3 regions of the Paenibacillus sp. NPDC093718 genome follow, and region 2 is predicted to be linked to each of the others. Evidence: riboswitches for the same ligand, from Rfam matches in the RefSeq annotation. Region 2 holds a riboswitch; each other region holds the start of a gene.

Region 1 (6,361 bases), on a different contig from region 2:
TACGGCATTCAGTAATGAATGAAGACGAATGCTGCAGGCTAGTATTATCGTAGAGCGGATAATGCTAGGAAAGTCAAAAAAGGAGGCCTCCCAAAAGATCTTAGATCTTGAAGGAGGCCTCCTTTTTTTGCATTGCAGTGTGTCCAGCACCCCGAATCGGTAGCAATACGCGAAGGCAGTACGACTACGTCGGTAATCGCAGCGTAGCCAACATCGCCGCATTGCAGCGTCGACAGTATCGCCGCGTCGGCAGCATCGCGCGGTAGGCAGTACCACCACGTCGGCAGCATCGCAGCGTCGGCAGCATCGCCGCGTCGAAAGTAACGCAGATGTGTCCAGTATCACTGCGTCGCAGCAACGCAGCGTGTCCAGCATCGCAGTGTCGAAAGTATGCCGCTATGCAACTGCATCCCACATTACTCGCCAGCACTGCTTAACCAACTTCGTTCTTCGTGCCGCTGCCCCTGAACTGTTAACGGACACCAGTTCCCTTATTTACCTGATTCGGGTCCAATTCTTAAATCTAACGGACACAGGATCCCTTATTCCTTCCATAAGGTGCATATTTGTCATCATATTCTATGAATAACGTACCTGGTGTCCGTTAGATCTCGAAAATTACGCCTTTTCAGCTAAATAACGTATCCTCAGTCCTCATTGGGCTTGTGCAGTCGCACCAGGATCAACAGACGCACCAAGACCAGAAGTAGCACCAAGATCAGCAGTCGCACCAAGATCAGTAGTAGCACCAAGATCAGCAATAGCACTGAGATCAGTCGCACTGAGATCAGTAACACCAAGACCAGCAGTCGTACCAAGACCAGCAGTCGCACCGAGATCAGTAGCACCAAGATCAGCAATAGCACTGAGATCAGTCGCACTGAGATCAGTAACACCAAGACCAGCAGTCGTACCAAGACCAGCTGTCGCACCGAGATCAGTAGCACCATGATCAGCAGCAGCATTAATACCAGCAGTCGCACCAAAACAGCAGTAGCACCAATATCAGTAAGTAGCAAAGCAGTAGTCACCTATACCAGCATTAGCACCAAGCCCAGAAGCAGCTCCAATACCAGAAGCAGCTCCAATACCAGAAGCAGTTCCAATACCAGAAGCAGTTCCAATACCAGAAGCAGTTCCAATACCAGCAGTAGCTCAGCTATACACTCTGTATTCCCCCCAGTTTCTACCTATAAACCATAGCTACTCTGAGTTACCAGGTCCCTACATCGATCATAATCGACAGCCATCCAAGCATATCGCTGGGGCAACGAATCCACCCATGTTCTCCCTGAAATAACGCTTTTGCTTCACTTCACCTTGTTATGAAATCTTCACCACGATCTCCGATCCTGCAACATAGGTCATTGCCTTCATGTATTCCGGGTCCTGGGCTCGTCGTTCCATCTCCTCGGGGGTCAGGTCCTCCAATCGCGTCTGAATCCACCATAAGTTGCCGAACGGGTCCCGTACCCGTCCCACCCGGTCGCCGAAGAACAAACTCGTTGGTTCCGTCACCGAGACGGCTCCTGCGGCGAGTGCTTGTTGGTAGGCAGCATCGCAATCCTCAACATATAGACGGAGGTACGCCGGGCTATCCGGCCATTCCGGCTTTGCGTCAAACATCATCACGACGGCATCTCCGATTCGCACCTCGGCATGGCCGATGATACCATCGCCAACATAGACGCGGGCTAACTCTTCGGCTTGAAAAGCCTGCTCCAGGAATTCAATCAGCGCTGCGGAGTTTCTTGAGATAATCCATGGTGTTACGGATGTGTAGCCATCCGGAATGGGTTTAACGGCTTTCGGTTGGTTTGTCATAAATCCGCTCGCTCCTTCAAACTTCATATATTTGAACTGCTCTTATGTACTCATTATGCGGGGGCATATATGACAGCCGAGCGTCAGTGTTTCTGAAACAAGTTTGGGGCAGCCGGCGATTTTATCTCGCAAAAAGACTACTGCCACCGTAGAACATCATGATCACCCGGTCATGAAGAGGTTGCGAGCGCGAAGTTCCGTCCACGAACCGTTAACGTTTGACACCACCCATAAACCTATGTACAGTATTAGACAAAAGAATAGGAAGTCCACTAGGGGAGCCGTTAGCGGCTGAGACAAGAGCGTATCTTGGACCCTTTGAACCTGATCTAGTTCGTACTAGCGTAGGAAAGTGGAGCCTTCGTATATGAGGTCTCGGTGCGTTTTTTGGCGCACTCGGGGCTTGTTGACGAAGCCGCTCCAGTTTTCGGGGCGGCTTTTTAGCGTTGCCTGGAAAGTCGTGTCTTATGGACTTCCTGCTCTTCAATATGTTGGAGGTGGGGACAAAAATGAGTTATACGCAAGAGCTCCGTCAGCAGGCGGGAGGCATTTTTCAAGCAATCTTCGATCATCCCTTCGTAAAAGGCATTGCCGAGGGGAAACTGGCGCGGGAACAGCTGATTCACTATGTGAAGCAGGATTTTGAGTATTTGAATGCCTACATGCGGATTTACGGTATCGCCATATCCAAATCGACCAGCAGGGAAGAGATCGCGACCTTTAACGAACAGATTTCATTTATCCTGCACAGCGAGGTGCACCCGCATCAGAATTTTTGCGCAGCCGCCGGGGTGACCTATGAAGAGCTTCAGGGGTATCCGCTGGCTCCGTCCGCGCATCATTATATCCGTCATATGCTGACGGTGGCGCATGAGGGAAGTCTGGGCGAGATTATGGCGGTACTGCTTCCTTGCCCGTGGACGTACCTGGAGATTGGCCGCAAGCTGCTGGATGAAGTGAAGCCGGATGCATCCCATCCGTTCTATGACTGGATTTATTTCTACGGCAATCGTGGGGAAGACGCGACAGCCAAGTTCTGCAACCGTGTCGATGAATGGGCAGAGCGTGCGACGGCAGCCGAGCGGGAACGGATGAAGGAGCATTTCATGCTGAGCTGCCAGCTGGAGTATATGTTTTGGGACATGGCTTATAAGCAGGAGGAATGGCCGGTGCAGCTGCAGGCTGCGGTTCTGTAAGAAGTCGTCACGAGCACATAAATTCCATTATAGATAAGAGAGGCTGATTCATATGCATGCATGGGAAAAAGAAGTTTCGGCGCTTTTAACGAAGGTACAGCAAATGAGCCCCCTCGTTCACAATATGACGAACGTGGTGGTGACGAATTTTACGGCTAACGGCTTGTACGCGCTGGGCGCGTCGCCGGTCATGGCTTACGCGCCGGAGGAAGTGGCGGATATGGCCGCCATCGCGGGCGCGCTCGTATTGAACATCGGCACGCTGAACCGCGAGCTTGTTGATGCGATGATGATCGCCGGACAATCGGCGAACGCACACGGCGTGCCGGTCCTGCTGGACCCGGTCGGTGCAGGAGCGACCCGTTTTCGAACGGAGTCGGCGCTGCGGATCCTAAGCGAGGTGAAGGTATCGCTCGTGCGCGGAAATGCGGCTGAAGTCGCTCACCTTGTCGGGGAGGCCCGCGAGATCAAAGGCGTAGACGCAGGCAATAGCGCAGGCAGTGATCATGCCGAGCTGGCCGTGCGGGCTGCACGCGAATTAGGCACGATCGTGGCCATTACCGGTGAAGAGGACGTGATTACCGATGGAAACGAGGTACGCCTCATTACCGGCGGGGATGCTCTGCTCACGAAGGTGACCGGCGCAGGGTGCCTGCTGACCTCGGTGCTGGGTGCCTTTGCCGCGGTAGAAGCAAACCTGCTGCTTGCAGGTACGGCGGGACTGGCCTTCTACGGGGCCGCGGCGGCAAAAGCCGCAGAGCGAACCGCGGATCTTGGACCAGGAAGCTTCCAGATCGCTTTCCTGGATGAGCTGGCAAAGCTTCATCCAGACTCGCTGGAAGGATATGCAGCTGTCCGGGAAGCGGAAGCGGCCGCTGCAGGTGGCACACGATGAGCAAGACTCATGTTCCCAGGGCACTGACGATTGCCGGGTCTGATAGCGGCGGAGGTGCCGGCATTCAGGCAGATCTAAAAACCTTCCAGGAGCTCGGCGTATACGGCATGTCGGCGATTACGGCAATCACGGTGCAGAATACCTTGGGGGTTCACGGCGTATATCCGCTGCCTCCCGAAGCAGCTGCGGAACAGATTGAAGCGGTAGGCTCGGACCTCGGAGTCGATGCATTGAAGACCGGCATGCTGTTCAACGCGGAGATCATTCGCCTGGTGGCTGACCGGATTCGGGCATTCGGCTGGAAGAGGGTCGTTGTGGATCCCGTGATGATCGCCAAGGGCGGAGCGGAGCTGCTGCAAAGCGAAGCGGTGCAGGCTTTAAGAGAAGATTTGCTGCCGCTGGCGCTGATTGTCACCCCCAACATACCGGAGGCCGAAGTATTGGCGGGGATGCGTATCCGCACGATGGAAGATCGGAAGGAAGCGGCGAGACGCATTCATGGTCTGGGGCCAAAGATGGTTGTGATCAAAGGCGGGCATGACGAGGGCTTGCTTGGCAGCGGTGAAGATGCGGATCACGAGAGGGATAAGGGACCAGCTATAGCAGCGGGTATGCAGCAGGAAGAGTTGCCTCAGTCCGAAAAGGCGTATGGTCAAACGAGAACTGCCAGTGATAACGGGGAGTTTAATGAGGGACGCTCCCCTATTATCAAGAATGACAGCAGCGGCAGTCCTCCGGTCATGGACCTGGTATACGATGGTACGGCCTTCACAGAATTATATGGCAAACGAATTCATACCGTTCATACCCATGGTACCGGCTGCACTTTCTCTGCGGCCATCACCGCAGGCTTGGCCAAAGGCTTGAGCGTAATCGATGCCATTCAGAGCGGACGCTCATTCATCCAAGCGGCTATTGAGGACGGTTTATACCTGGGGCAGGGACATGGTCCAACGAATCATTGGGCATACAATCGCCGCCGTCAGGAGGTGCTGCGATGACGGGTAGAGTGGCACCCGATATGATGAGGCAGCATCTGCGGATGTACCTCGTACTCGGCAGCGTGAACTGTATCGAAGAGCCAAGCCGAATTGTGCAGAAGGCACTAACTGGAGGCGCAACCATGGTCCAGTTCCGCGAGAAGGGACAGGGCGCTCTTATTGGCGAGCAGATGATCCGACTGGCTCGCCGGATCCAGGAGCAGTGCCGCCAAGCAGGCGTACCCTTCATCGTTAATGACGATGTGGGGCTGGCACTGAAGCTGAACGCCGACGGTGTGCACATCGGCCAGGACGACGAATGCGCGGCTTCCGTACGTGAACGGATCGGTAACCGGATTCTGGGAGTTTCCGCCCACACGGTAGAGGAAGCGAGGCGTGCCATCCTCCACGGTGCCGATTATCTTGGCATCGGACCGATCTATCCGACCCGCTCGAAGGAGGATGCCAAGGCTGTGCAAGGCCCAGCGATTCTCCGTGAACTGCGCTTAGCTGAAATCGATCTGCCGATCGTAGGGATCGGCGGGATTACCGTGGAGCGCGTGGAGGAAGTGATTGGAGCGGGAGCGGATGGCGTCGCGGTGATCTCCGCCGTGACGGGAGCGGAGTCGGCGAGGGAGGCTGTGGAGGCTTTTATCGGAAAGATACGCAGTGCAACCGAACGAATTTTTTAAAATGTAAGAGGATCATGATAAGGATCATGAACAAGGGTGTCGAATTTCTTCGGCACTCTTTTTTGTTTGCGTCAGATTGATCAATTACTGTATATGTTCAGCTTTTCCGTCAACATGCCATTCTTTTGATCCAATCTCGTGTATCATCTCAGATCAGATTGCCATAGAGACCCGGATATGATATACGTAGGACAATGTACCTGCTCCATGATCTGTGAGCTCTCCAAATAAGTTGAATAGGGAGATCGGAATGAATAATAGGCAAAAAGAGATTTTTCGCAATTTGTTAATGGAACCGAACCGGCTGTGGCTCGTTCAGGATCTGGCGGATCAGACCGAGTGCTCGGAGAAGACGATCCGAAACGATCTGAAGGTAATTGAAGAATATATAGTTAAGCACTCTAGTGGCCATCTGGTGAAGAGGCCGGGACTTGGCGTCTATCTGGAGATCGGAGAAGCGGATCAGGCTGATTTATTCCACCGCTTGTATTCAAACGAGAGTACCACCGTGGATGAATCCGATGAGGAAAGGGTGCTACACCTTGCATATCGGCTCTTGATGAACTCGAAGCCCGTAACCCTGCAGAATCTGGCTTCACCGTTTTACGTGAACAAAGCGATTATCCGTCGGGATATGGAAAAGATTGAGGGCTGGCTGCGCAGCTTTGATCTGAGCTTAGTGACGAAGCAGCGTGTAGGCTTCATGATCGAGGGCTCGGAGAAGAACAAACGGATGGCGCTGGCGCGGTTGAACCAATTGATCAACCGCCCGGA
Region 2 (6,361 bases):
AAGGAGACTTGATTCATCACTTGAATGAGCTCCTGGTTTTTAATCGAGATATTGGAGCTTGAGGTCATGACCTGACGCGTAATATCCGAGGTTTCCTGCAATATTTTACGAAGCTTGTCCACCATGCTGTTGAATGTTCTGCTGAGATCGTTCATGCCCCCAACCTCTTCTACCTGGAAGGTGAAGTCGCCTTTAGCGATTTTGGCAGAAACGCTGGAGATTTCCGCAAAGGAGTTAGTAAGCGTTTTCTCAATAAGACGAGAAAGAGGAAAAGTAAGACCGATTAGTACCACTACGATGACCACGCCAATGATTGCTTTACCCATCAGAATAAATGCAAGCAGCATTGGTACCGCAAACAAAGCGGCAATGAGAAAACAGGCTGCAGTAATTTTTCGTGAGATAGGGAGTCTGTTGAACCATGCCATAAGAATGAGTCCTCCTCAACAACATAGGATATATTTACCGCAATTATAGCATCGACGGGCAAAACTAGATAGAACGAATTGACTAAAAGTGTTGGATTAGGTCGAAAGAACTGAAAATGAGAAGGGAGAGGGGATACGTAGCAAATAAGCGAATCCCCACTTGATGCGCAAATATGAAATGATTTTATTTTACTGCCCGGAATAAGGCGGAAGCGAGATAATCGGTATTATCCAAAATCATGCGGTCATGCTTAAACAGCGTTTCCCAGAGCGCAACATCGAACAGGAGTCCTTTATCGCGCTGTTCAAATGAATCCAGATGACGTGTCTGCTCTTCCTTTAGCTGCTCATTGAAGTGGTTGTACTCCAGAATTTCTTCCTGTTTAAACCCGCAAGCCAAGAGGGATTCCGCCCATTCTTCTCTCATCATCAGATTAGGTATTCCGAAGAATTCGAGCAGTTCCTGAAGCTTTGCTTCCGGCATGGGCATATCAAGCAGTAATTCTCTGTCCAGCAGGACGCCTCCGCGATCCAGAACGCGGTAATATTCGGGCAGCGATTTCGAAGTATCCGTAAATACGGTAACAGACTCGGCCATGATCAGATCAAATTGGTTGTCCTCGAAAGGCAATGCGCATACATCCGCTTGAAGGAACTGTACGTCGATTTCCATCGCTTCGGCTCGTGCCCGTGCTTTTTTGATCATATTTTCGTTCAGATCAATAGCTGTCACTTGATACCCCATCTCCGAAAGATGGCATGCGGTTCTGCCAGTTCCGCACCCCACCTCCAGAATGCGGCTGCCCGGTTGAATGGGATAATTCTTCAGCATTCTGAGGGTTGCCTCGAATCCTCCCGGGTGGGCACTGCCCATGCCTAGTTTGGAGAGCATATGAATGTAGTTCATCTTATCTATCCCTTCTTCCTTGTCATCAACATGAGGGTAATCGTTTATTTACCATATGATTCAGGTACGTTTAGGGTTTTAGCTGAATTAGATATTTTGAGCCCTTTTTTCGGGAGGATCAGAGTCATAATGGAGGAAACGTCATGAGGATGGAACCGGTAGAGGCAGCGGAACGCGTCATTCAACACGATTATCCCGACTGTTTGCTTGCCGTGCTTGGCGGCAGCGCGAGCAGAGGCGAATATAATGAACAATCCGATTTGGACATCATGGTCATTGAACGAGACGGTTATGATTTCAGCAGGAAGACGATAGAGGCGCATGGGTGGATCGCGGAAATCTTTATATTGTCTTTATCCTCCTATCGCGAATATTTTGACGAGGGAGTGATCGCGGCGAATCCGTCATTTCAACGGATGATCGCAGAAGGGACGGTGCTGTGCGCGCTGCCCGAGGGAGAAGAGGTGCGGACGGAAGCCCACAGCGATTTGAATTACGGACCCATGCCATTGACGCTAACCGACATTAACCAATACCGTTATATGCTAACCGAGTACATGCTGGACTTGGAGGGTCCACGAAGGGATGGCGAAAAATGGTTTACGGTGCACAAAATAGCGGCGATTCTCTGTGAATTTGTACTTAGGGTGAACCGGGAGTGGACGGGTGAAGGGAAAACGCTGTTCCGGCTGTTCAGCCGCTATGACACAATCATGGGAGAACGATTGGAAGCAGCGCTTGCGGCGATGTATCGCCAGGATGATCCTTCAGCTCTGATGGCATTCACCGAGGAAATGCTCCGTCCGTATGGAGGGAAACTTCTCATTGGTTACGAGGAATAAAATTTCCTTGCGAATAGATAAAGAGAGGTACATTAGCCGTGACGCTAGCACAAATCGGGAAATACTATAATAGTGTGATTACATCACGTCATTTTTTAAATCCAGGAGGGGATCTTCATGAGCGGAGAATACGGCGGCGCATGGGGCAATTCAGTAGGAATTATTTTGGTTCTCTTTATCCTGCTCGTAATCATCTTGAGTGCTTGGGTTTAAACCGTCAAGATTCTTGGCAGCTAGTGACAGGAAAGCCCGGCTCTTGCCGGGCTTTTGTCTGCCCCAATATAACTCAATTCGATGCGGCTTTGACCGATGGGCTGTGGGCAGACACAACCGCAGTCATGACCAGATGACTGCTGTCGGATTGGATCGCATGCAAAAACGCTTCTTCAAGAGACCCAAACACCCGGGATAAGGACCCGTCCAACCGGCTGGCGTAATGAACGCTTCCGGCGAATGTACCGGCTGCCTTCGCACGATTTACTTCACCGTAGATGACATCCATGTAGTTATCCGTACCCATGGGGTAAAGAGCGAACTGGCAGGCAGTCTCCATATCGGCAAGTTCTCCAATGTCGTTGTTCAAGAGGGTCGAATCCTCAGTCATATATACATCGGCGTCCGTATCTCCAGGGCAGCCAATGGAATAAGTACCATTAAAAACAGTGTGCACGCCACTCGCCGCAGCATGGGCGAATATCGCCCTTGTAACATCAAAGACATGCTCCGCACGTCCGCGAATACAGGTGCTCACATCATCAGTCTGAATCCACACCTTCCCCGTATCCACAGATTGCAGCGCGCCCATGATGACCTCCACAAACCGGTCTGTCATGGGAAATACCGAGAACCGGCATCCGACGATCCGGCTGGTTCCGCAAGCAAGCTCATTCATTGTCATTTCCTCCCCATTATATAAGTCCACGCAAAAAAACCGCACCCCATGAAGAAAGTGCAGTTATGCCTACGAAAGGAAATAAACATAAATGCTACACTTCCCCACGCTAGTATGACCTAGATCGGGTGATAAGGGTTAACGGCAGCCCGCCGTCTCTCAGCACATGGCACCCCTAGTACAGCCAACATCTTATGTAGTTGGTTACCGCAAGTTTTGCCCCCGAACTTCATGTTGTCGTAGAAGTTCATGGGTTCTTACCTGTGTAATTGTATCGTTTTGCGATCGGATTTTCAATCTTTGCTTTATAAAAAAAACCGCCTGTCCCAGTTGCAGGAACTTAGGGAGGCGGCTTATTTCATCTGTTTGATTAGTTATATACTTTCACGCGATCTTCCAGCGGTGCAAATTCTTTTTCGCCTGGTTCAGCAACCGGCTTGCCGAAAGGCATTTGAGCAATCAGCTTCCAGCTTTCCGGGATGTTCCATTCGGATTTTACTTTTTCGTCGATCAGCGGGTTGTAGTGCTGCAGGGATGCGCCCAGACCTTCTGCTTCAAGGGATGTCCATACTACAAATTGCAGCATGCCGTTGGATTGGTTGGACCAAACCGGGAAGTTGTCGGCATAAGCGGCAAAGTTTTGTTGCAGCCCGGCAATGACGTTGTTGTCCTCGAAGAACAATACCGTACCGTAACCAGCGCGGAATGAAGCCATCTTGTCGGCAGTGGATTTGAATGCTTCTTCATCGCCAACAACTTCCTTCAGGATGCCTTCCGTGATGTTCCACAGTTTATCGTGCTGTTCGCCAAGCAATACAACGACGCGTGCACTTTGGGAGTTGAAAGAAGACGGAGTATACTTAACCGCTTCGTTTACGATTTCCTGAATACGCTCGTCCGAGATAACGGATTCTTTGCTAATCCCGTAATAAGAACGGCGATTTTTGAGTGCAGCTGAAAAATCTTTAGACATTGAAAAAAAACCTCCTGGTGTAATCGAATTTGCATACGCCTGATAAGAAGATGTCCCTTACTACAAGCAAATATGCATTTTACGTTATTAGCCATAATTTCAATTATCATTCCATATTAACTTACGTTTAGTTAGAAATAATAATTATGTTAGGATATTAATATAACTTAGAGGGATTGTCAACGACTTTTAATATTTAATATTATTTTTCTTATCCATTTAATAAGAATTGAAACCGTGTAGTTTTTAGAGAAGTCTCATTATGACAGTAACCACATTAAAGGGAGATTTAACTAAAGAGTGGTTCTTCCTGAGGATATGAGCTATGCTTCCTTGAAACTTCATATTATGAACAATTCATGAACAAAATATACATGTATGAACCAATTAATTGATTTTGATTCTCAATTATACTTGTCGAGCCAGTATGAGGATGATATAATGCATATCAGAACGCGATTGATAATCAATCTCAATGAGAATGATGACGAAAATTGCAAGATCCCGGATACTTAGAGACATACGCATAGAAGGAAGAGCCATGAAGATTAGATACTTATTTGCAGCCGTTGTGGTACTCTCGATAATCTCATTATTTATTGGAGTTAAAGATATCTCGCCACTGCAATTGTTCTCGATGACAGAACAACAACAGCATATTATGCTTGTCAGCCGGATTCCTAGGCTTGTCAGCCTCATATTGGCGGGTGTTAGCATGAGCATCTGCGGATTGATCATGCAGCAGCTCAGCCGCAATAAGTTCGTGTCTCCCACCACGGCAGGTACGATGGACTCTGCCAGACTGGGCATATTGGTAGCCATGCTTGTCTTCACGACAAGCGGACCGCTTATCAAAATGCTTGTGGCATTTGTATTCGCTCTGGCAGGAACCTTTATCTTCATGAAGATACTGGATCGGATTAAGTTCAAGGACGCGATCTTCATCCCGCTCGTAGGGCTGATGTTTGGTAATATCGTCAGTTCGATCGCCACCTTCTTTGCATACAAATATGATCTTATTCAGAATATGTCCGCATGGCTCCAGGGTGATTTTTCCATGATCATGAAGGGCCAGTATGAAATGCTCTATATAAGTATCCCGCTTGTGATTCTGGCGTATCTGTTCGCCAACAAGTTTACGGTGGCCGGAATGGGAGAGGAGTTTGCTACCAACCTGGGCCTTCACTACCGGAGAGTTGTGAATCTGGGACTGGTCATCGTGGCGCTGGTTACAGCTTCCGTCGTGCTGACGGTCGGCGTGATTCCGTTTCTTGGTCTGATCATACCTAATATTGTCAGTTTGTACTTAGGAGACCATTTGAAAAAAAGCCTTTCGCATACCGCGCTGCTGGGGGCCGGGTTCGTACTGTTCTGTGACATCCTGGGCCGGATCATTATTTATCCCTATGAAATTCCGATTAGTCTAACCGTGGGCGTACTCGGAAGCGGTATATTCATTTTCTTACTGATGAGGAGAAAGGCTTATGACTTATAAAGCCAAACTCGGCCTGTTGGCCGCAGCGGCAATCATCCTGGTGGCAGTCTTTCTGTTCATTGATCTTGGCGGCAATTGGGATTACGCGCTACCGAGGAGAATCAAGAAGGTGCTTGCCATTATTCTGACCGGCGGAGCAATTGCTCTGTCTACCACGGTGTTTCAAACGGTCACGAATAACCGGATACTGACGCCTAGCGTTATGGGATTGGATTCCTTATATATACTGGTCCAGACCACCGTCATCTTTGTCTTCGGATCCTTCACGCTGTACAAACTGGGCAGCAACGTTAACTTTCTGATTAACGTTGGTGCGATGATCCTGTTTGCCGGAGTCTTATATAAGATTCTGTTCAAAAGGGAAGGGAACAACATTTACTTCCTGCTGCTGATCGGCATGATCTTCGGAACCCTGTTCTCCAGCATGTCTTCCTTCATGGAAGTGCTGATTGACCCGAACGAGTTCCAATTTGTAGCCGACAAAATGTTTGCCAGCTTTAACAATGTGAAGACCGAGCTTTTGGTCCTTTCCGTCATTGTCGTAGCGTTGACCTTGCTGTACTTTGCCCGATTTGCCAAGTACCTGAACGTGCTGGCACTAGGTCGTGAGCAGGCGATCAACCTTGGCGTGAATTATGACTATGTTGTGAAGCGGCTTCTTATTGTGGTTGCCGTTCTGATCTCGGTGGCTACCGCTTTGGTAGGTCCGATTACATTCCTCGGGCTCCTGGTGGTCAATGTTGCGTACGAAGTGATGAAGACATACAGGCATTCATATTTAATAGCAGCATCCATACTGATTAGCGTTATCGCACTGGTCGGCG
Region 3 (6,361 bases), on a different contig from region 2:
CTGGTCCTGGGACCGCATTCTGCGCTCGGTGTACATTAAACAGGCTGACGTGCTGCAAGGATTGTTCTTCCTTGGCGACCAGTACGATTTGGCTACGAAAAAACGCAACTTCGACTTCTATGAACCATTCACGGTGCATGAGTCCTCCCTATCGCCTTGCGTACACTCCATTCTCGCGTGCGAGCTCGGGTACCAGGAGAAGGCCTACGAGATGTACCTCCGTACAGCTCGCCTGGATCTGGACAACTACAACAACGATACCGAGGATGGCTGTCATACAACCAGTATGGCTGGAACCTGGATGTCCGTTGTGCATGGCTTCGGCGGCTTGCGCGTGAAGGACGGCGTATTGCATTTGAATCCATTCATTCCGGGTCACTGGTCTTCCTTCTCCTTTAAGGTGATGTTCCGCGGTTCCCGCCTGAAGGTAAACGTCAAAGGCAAGGAAACCATCATCGTCAACGAAACGGATACGCCGGCTGTCCTGAACGTGAATGGCAAGGAGTACAGCATCGACGGATTTGGAGAGGTAAAAGCCGCAAGATAACAGGCATCACGTCTACAAAAACTACCGAGTTATATAAAAACAAGAGCCCTGGAGAACATTCCAGGGCTCTTGTTTTTACAGAAAACGGGCTCCTTCAGGCATCATTGCTCCTTCTTAAAGGGCCCGTTTTCATCCACGCCAAGCATCTATATTGTCTGGACTCAGCCAAAGGCTGCGACAATCAGATGCAAAGCTCCGCATCCCGATGGCGGGGCAATTGCCGATTATGTATGTTATGAATAGATCAGTTGAGAATGAGGATCACGCGGAGGCCGTTCAGATGGCTTCCCAAACAAATACCCCTGCGAGAGCTCGATCCCGATATCTCGGCAAAAATGAAACTCCTCCCGTCTCTCAATGCCTTCGGCCAGCACCATGGCCCCAAAATCATGAGCCTTGTTCGTGATCATTTTGAGCTGCTCCTGCTGTGCGGGATTACGATCGCAATGGTCGATCAGACTCCGGTCGATCTTTACATAATCCGGCTTAAGCTTAATCATCTGCTCCAATGTGGAATAACCTGCACCAACGTCATCCATGGCTACCGAGATTCCATGACTGCGATACACCTCGAAAATCGATTGCAAATGCTCAACATCATCAATCTTCTCGGTTTCCACAACCTCAAATACGAAATCCCTCGGATCCAGATGGAGCCTGTCTATGGTATGAAAGGTGTGGTTTAGACACAACTGCGCATCATATATGGAGGATGGCAGGAAGTTCACGAATCGCTTCACGCCGATGGGAAGCCACTCGGCACTGGTCTCAATGGCACTGGTTCGTGCCGCCCGGTCCAGGAATGCATGCAATCCGGTTTTACGGGCTGTCTCAAACAGCTCATACGGCTGGAACCTGGCTCCCCACTCTACCGGACGAAGGAGAAATTCGTAGGCAACGATCTGCTCGGATGAATCCACGATGGGCTGCATATAGCTCGTAAACTGCTTATGTAAAATGATACTTACCATATCGTAATGCTCCATCTGCAGTTCGAACTTCTGCATAGGGGTCCACGAATGCCGGATTTGCGGAGCTTCTCCGCCGGTAACACAGAAGGACAGCTCTTGACGAATCTTCAGCGGAAGGGGCTGCAGGCACTTCATCATGGAGATCAGGTCCGCGCGTACCTTGTAGTTTACAGCACAACCCTCACTGTTCTCATGTACCGCGTAGCCGTTCACTGCCAGCAACTGAATAAGCTCGCCACTTGCAGGCTTCATATGAATGGTCCCCTGGTCCTCAATCGGTTCAAAGGTGCTGCAATTGTCGCAAATCATGTTCGTCCTCCTTGGCAAGCTAGCTCTCACTATGCTTCTTATCGGCATTTTGAATATGATTTCTTTGCATTTTATGGATTTTATATCGATGTTATGACCTATTTTAAGAGAAATGCGCAAGATTCGTACAATGATTACGCCAAATTCTACAAAAATCGACTTATATTGCTTTTAACAATGTATTGTCGATACTAGGATCTTGCCTGATCTACTCAACCTTTTGATCCAAAAGCTGCAGCAGCATCGTCCGCTCCACATCAAAATGCCAAGGGGCGTTCCGTTCCTTCGCCGCATACATCGCGGCATCGGCGCGACCAATCAGCTCCTGGTCATTTCTGGCATGATCCGGATAAACCGCAATGCCGATACTCGGCGTGGTTCGGACTTCATGCCCTTCCAATTCGTACGGCTCGCTAAGCATCGTCCAGATCTCCTCCGCCATCCAGATCAGCTCCTGATCCTCACCAGCCGGATGGATCATAACGGTGAATTCGTCTCCTCCTAAACGGGAAACCAAAACTCCTTTGGATTCAAGAGATTGAAGCCGGTCTGCAACCTTTCGTATCAACAAATCGCCGGCACGATGGCCGTATCGGTCATTGACTCGTTTGAAACGGTTCATATCCATATACAGCAAGCCTACGCGGGAACCTGCGCGGTCCGCCTCCTTCAGCGAGCTCGCCAGCCTTGCATTAAAATAACGGCGATTATACAGCCCCGTAAGATCATCACGATGTGCCAGGGCTTCACTCTGCATCAGACTCTCATGCAGCCGGTCAAACAAGCGGTCGTTCTCGAACTGGATTAAAATCTGCCTGAACAGAATCAGGATCACGCACAGGGATAGGCCGGTAAACAGTCCAGTCCACCCTCCAAACCGCTGCGCCATAAGGGCAAACATCCCGCCAAGCACGCTATAGGGAAGCAGGTACCTTACGATCAGGTTTCCGACCGAACGCGGCTCCCGCTCACCAACAGATGGCTTACGGGAATCAGAGGCAGACTGCCCACCTGCGAAACTAATGAAAAATACCGATAATGAATAGATTGGATATAGGTAGGGACGAGCCTCGATACCCATGAGTTCAACAAGATAGATGTACAGAACATCTCCGGCAATATAAGCACTTCCGCCAAGACATAACAGAATGGCCGACCATTTCCTTAACTGTCCGGTATTAAAATACAACACCAGCGTAAAAAAAATAAGTACCATTGCGCATAGCGGATACAGCATGTCCACCCAAATGTTTCCCCATACTGCCTCATGGACCAGACCCTCAAGCTCAGGCTTGATGAAATACTCCCATCCTACCGTCATGACCGTTATGCCAACAATCACGATGTCCAGCATAAGCCGGAGCCCCCGAAACGAACCTTGAACATGCCGGAATAAATAAATGAGAGAACTTGCGAACAGGATGAGTTCGAGCCCCCAGAACAAATGGGCTAGAACCGTAGGGAAAGCGCTCTCTTTTTCAAACCAAACATGACATGCGTGAATGATTCGGGCCGCTGCATCCCCCATCAATCCGAGACCCACAATAAACCAAAACCTGCGAAGATGAACCTCATAGCGCCGACTAATCCGCATTAAATAAACGGAGGCGGCTGCAGGAGGAATAATGACTAGAACACGCTGAAGCGGTAAAGCGTCAGGCATCCACAGAGCGATCATTATCTGAATGAATGCATATATCATGGCGAGTCGAATCCACAGATGATCTGCTGGAGTTGGACTCATAAGCATTCCTCCTCGGCCAAAAGGTAAGCTTTTTTCACTACTTGCTTATTAGGTCTTTTGAATTAATACTCCTAGTTTTCATGATACTTTTTACCCACCTAAAAGTAAAGATGAGGAAATGAAAGAAAAACCATGGATTCTACTCTAGTAAACCCATAACCATCCGAAAAGTTGTTGCCCTCAAGACCCACTTGACGTATAGGGATTATGTGATAATATTTACATTCATATCTTATATGAATCGGAAAGGGTGTTGAGCCATGCCACAGAAACGATTGGATCATGTTGGTATTGTTGTCCGGAACCTTGAAGCTACAATTGCATTCTACACATCCGTAGTCGGACTGGAACTAAAGGATCGCCTGACCCATACTAATGGCGTCATCCAGCTGGCGTTCCTCGGATTTAACGGCAGCAACGAGACGGAAGTCGAGCTTATTCAGGGTTACAGCGATACGCTGCCCGCGGAGGGCACCGTTCATCATTTTGCCGTCAGCACGGATAACATTGAAGAGGAATATGCCCGGGTTCAAGGACTTGACGTTCCTCACTTGGACGAGGAAATCGTGACGCTCCCGAATGGTTTCCGTTATTTCTTTGTACATGGTCCCGAAGGGGAATGGATTGAGTTCTTCCAGCGCTAACCTCTACGTAGAAGCCTTATTCAAATACTTTATCTCGTGAAAGGTTCATAGGATCAATTATTCCTTCCCATTGCATAAGAGTTCTAACAAAGACCTGCCTCGTTCGTGCCCCTTCGAACTAGACAGGTCTGGTTGTTAGGACTATAATAGCGGATGTAATGATCGAAACTTCATAAATACCGGGGGAGCTGGGATATGGCCGGCTGAGAGTGTATCCGATATGATACTGACCCTTACACCTGATCTGGGTAATGCCAGCGTAGGAAGCCCATGTTTGCGGCAGCTGTTTATTTGCCGTGGTATACACTTACGCCGTCATGCGTCCTGATATCATCAGGGCGCTTTTTTTGTGGAGTTAACGAGGTTATAGAAATAGAATTCAAAGGAGAGAGAAAACGATGAAGAAGGGAAAATGGATTCCGCTGCTTCTTGCTTGCGTCCTGCTGATGGTTGCCTCTGGATGCGGCACAAGCGGACAGAACAAGAAGACAGGTGAAGAAGGCGAAGACAGTCAGACTCCCGGGAAACTTCGTGACGTACAGCTGATGCTCGATTGGTCCGCCAATACGAATCATACCGGCCTGTATGCAGCGAAGGAGCTTGGGTATTATGAGGAAGAAGGGCTTAATGTCGAGATCGTCCAGCCGGGAGCAGGCGGAACGGATACGCTGGTCGCATCCGGAAAAGTACCGTTTGGCATCAGCTATCAGGAAGGCGTAACGCTGGCCAGAACGCAAGGATTGCCGCTCGTTTCCATTGCAGCGATCATTCAGCATAATACATCCGGCTTTGCCGCCCCCAAGGATAAAGGCATCGTGAAGGCAGGCGATTTTGAAGGAAAATCCTATGGAGGCTGGGGCTCGCCTGTGGAGGAAGCCGTCATGAAATCCATCATGGAGATCGATGGCGCCGATGTCAGCAAGGTGAATATGGTCAATATGGGCGATGCCGATTATTTTACGGCCGTGAAACGCGACATTGATTTTGCCTGGATCTTCTATGCTTGGACGGGCATTGAAGCCGAGCTTCGCAATGAGCCGCTTGACATGATTTATGTGAAGGACTACTCGGAGCAGCTTGATTATTACACACCGGTGATCGTAACGAACGAGAAGCAGATCCAGGATGACCCCGAGCTTGTCAAAGCGTTCATGCGGGCGACTTCCAAAGGATATGACTATGCGATTCAACATCCTGAAGATGCGGCAGCCCTGCTTACGAAGGCTGTTCCTGACTTGGATGCCGAACTGGTTCTCGCCAGCCAGAAATGGCTGAGCCCCCGTTATCAGGATGATGCACCCCGCTGGGGCGAGCAGAAAGCCGAAGTATGGTCAGGGTATGCCGACTGGATGTTTGAGCGCAAGCTGCTGGAGAAGGAACTTGACGCGGACCGCGCATTTACCAATGAATTTTTACCGGAGCAGCCATAAGGTTATTTCTATATTAAGTGCGTGTTCAAAAAGGTCGATTTTCAGCACCGAAGCTTATGCTTCCGATGTGCGTTTTTTCAAAACGCTTCAGTTGGATGAAGCTAGGGACATCAGGAGCGGAGCGTACGATTTGGGTACGTGAGCACCGGAAGGCCCGGCTGAATTCAAGATTCGATGCCGAGCTGCTTCCTGATTCGCTTCGTGTTAGATATAGAATTTATGAGTTATCAGTGGAACTGATGAAATTCTATATCGCAAGAAAACCTACCTATGCATCGCGGTCGCTCATCCTTGAAGTGGCCTCGATAGAGGTTTTCTTATCAAGAGCGGACTTTTTGAACAACCTCTATAAGAAGAGAGACTGCGTTTGCGGAAGGCTGCCTCTCTTCCATTACAGTAAAGCTTACAAGAAAGGATGAGTTTATATGGCGAATACACTCTTAAGCATTCAAGTAATTCCGAGAACGCCAAACGGGGCCGACAGCATCCCTTATGTAGATGAAGCGATCAAGGTCATTCAGGAATCAGGTGTGAAATACGAGGTTCATGCACTCGAAACGACCATGGAAGGAGAGCTCTCCGAGCTGCTCACGATCGTTGAGCGCATGCACGAGGCGCTGGTGAATGCAGGAAGTCCCAGCATCATATCCCAAGTCAAAATCGCGCATCATCCGACCGGCATCAGCATGGATAAGCTGACTGAGAAATACCGTCCA

Evidence for each region. Region 2 has a riboswitch for thiamine pyrophosphate ahead of ACQKPA_RS02775 (YkoF family thiamine/hydroxymethylpyrimidine-binding protein). Riboswitches for the same ligand answer to the same signal wherever they lie in the genome.
Region 1: another riboswitch for thiamine pyrophosphate. It lies ahead of tenA (thiaminase II); the one in region 2 lies ahead of ACQKPA_RS02775 (YkoF family thiamine/hydroxymethylpyrimidine-binding protein).
Region 3: another riboswitch for thiamine pyrophosphate. It lies ahead of ACQKPA_RS11385 (ABC transporter substrate-binding protein); the one in region 2 lies ahead of ACQKPA_RS02775 (YkoF family thiamine/hydroxymethylpyrimidine-binding protein).

Annotation. Positions count from the first base shown of each region.
Region 1 is NZ_JBNNUS010000005.1:101,713-108,073, forward strand. It holds gene ACQKPA_RS16285 (ABC transporter substrate-binding protein) at 1-15, shown strand, start outside; gene ACQKPA_RS16290 (hypothetical protein) at 648-1,019, opposite strand; gene ACQKPA_RS16295 (VOC family protein) at 1,324-1,824, opposite strand; TPP riboswitch at 2,089-2,192, shown strand; gene tenA (thiaminase II) at 2,334-3,020, shown strand; gene thiM (hydroxyethylthiazole kinase) at 3,073-3,915, shown strand; gene thiD (bifunctional hydroxymethylpyrimidine kinase/phosphomethylpyrimidine kinase) at 3,912-4,916, shown strand; gene thiE (thiamine phosphate synthase) at 4,913-5,587, shown strand; gene ACQKPA_RS16320 (BglG family transcription antiterminator) at 5,838-6,361, shown strand, end outside.
Region 2 is NZ_JBNNUS010000001.1:575,125-581,485, reverse strand. It holds gene ACQKPA_RS02795 (methyl-accepting chemotaxis protein) at 1-428, opposite strand, end outside; gene ACQKPA_RS02790 (class I SAM-dependent methyltransferase) at 613-1,335, opposite strand; gene ACQKPA_RS02785 (nucleotidyltransferase domain-containing protein) at 1,479-2,177, shown strand; gene ACQKPA_RS02780 (sporulation protein YjcZ) at 2,295-2,390, shown strand; gene ACQKPA_RS02775 (YkoF family thiamine/hydroxymethylpyrimidine-binding protein) at 2,464-3,069, opposite strand; TPP riboswitch at 3,154-3,256, opposite strand; gene ACQKPA_RS02770 (nitroreductase family protein) at 3,440-4,042, opposite strand; gene ACQKPA_RS02765 (ABC transporter permease) at 4,584-5,537, shown strand; gene ACQKPA_RS02760 (iron chelate uptake ABC transporter family permease subunit) at 5,527-6,361, shown strand, end outside.
Region 3 is NZ_JBNNUS010000003.1:330,964-337,324, forward strand. It holds gene ACQKPA_RS11365 (glycoside hydrolase family 65 protein) at 1-547, shown strand, start outside; gene ACQKPA_RS11370 (EAL domain-containing protein) at 781-1,827, opposite strand; gene ACQKPA_RS11375 (diguanylate cyclase domain-containing protein) at 2,036-3,571, opposite strand; gene ACQKPA_RS11380 (VOC family protein) at 3,832-4,215, shown strand; TPP riboswitch at 4,387-4,498, shown strand; gene ACQKPA_RS11385 (ABC transporter substrate-binding protein) at 4,614-5,645, shown strand; gene ACQKPA_RS11390 (MTH1187 family thiamine-binding protein) at 6,071-6,361, shown strand, end outside; gene ACQKPA_RS11395 (ABC transporter permease) at 6,361-6,361, shown strand, end outside.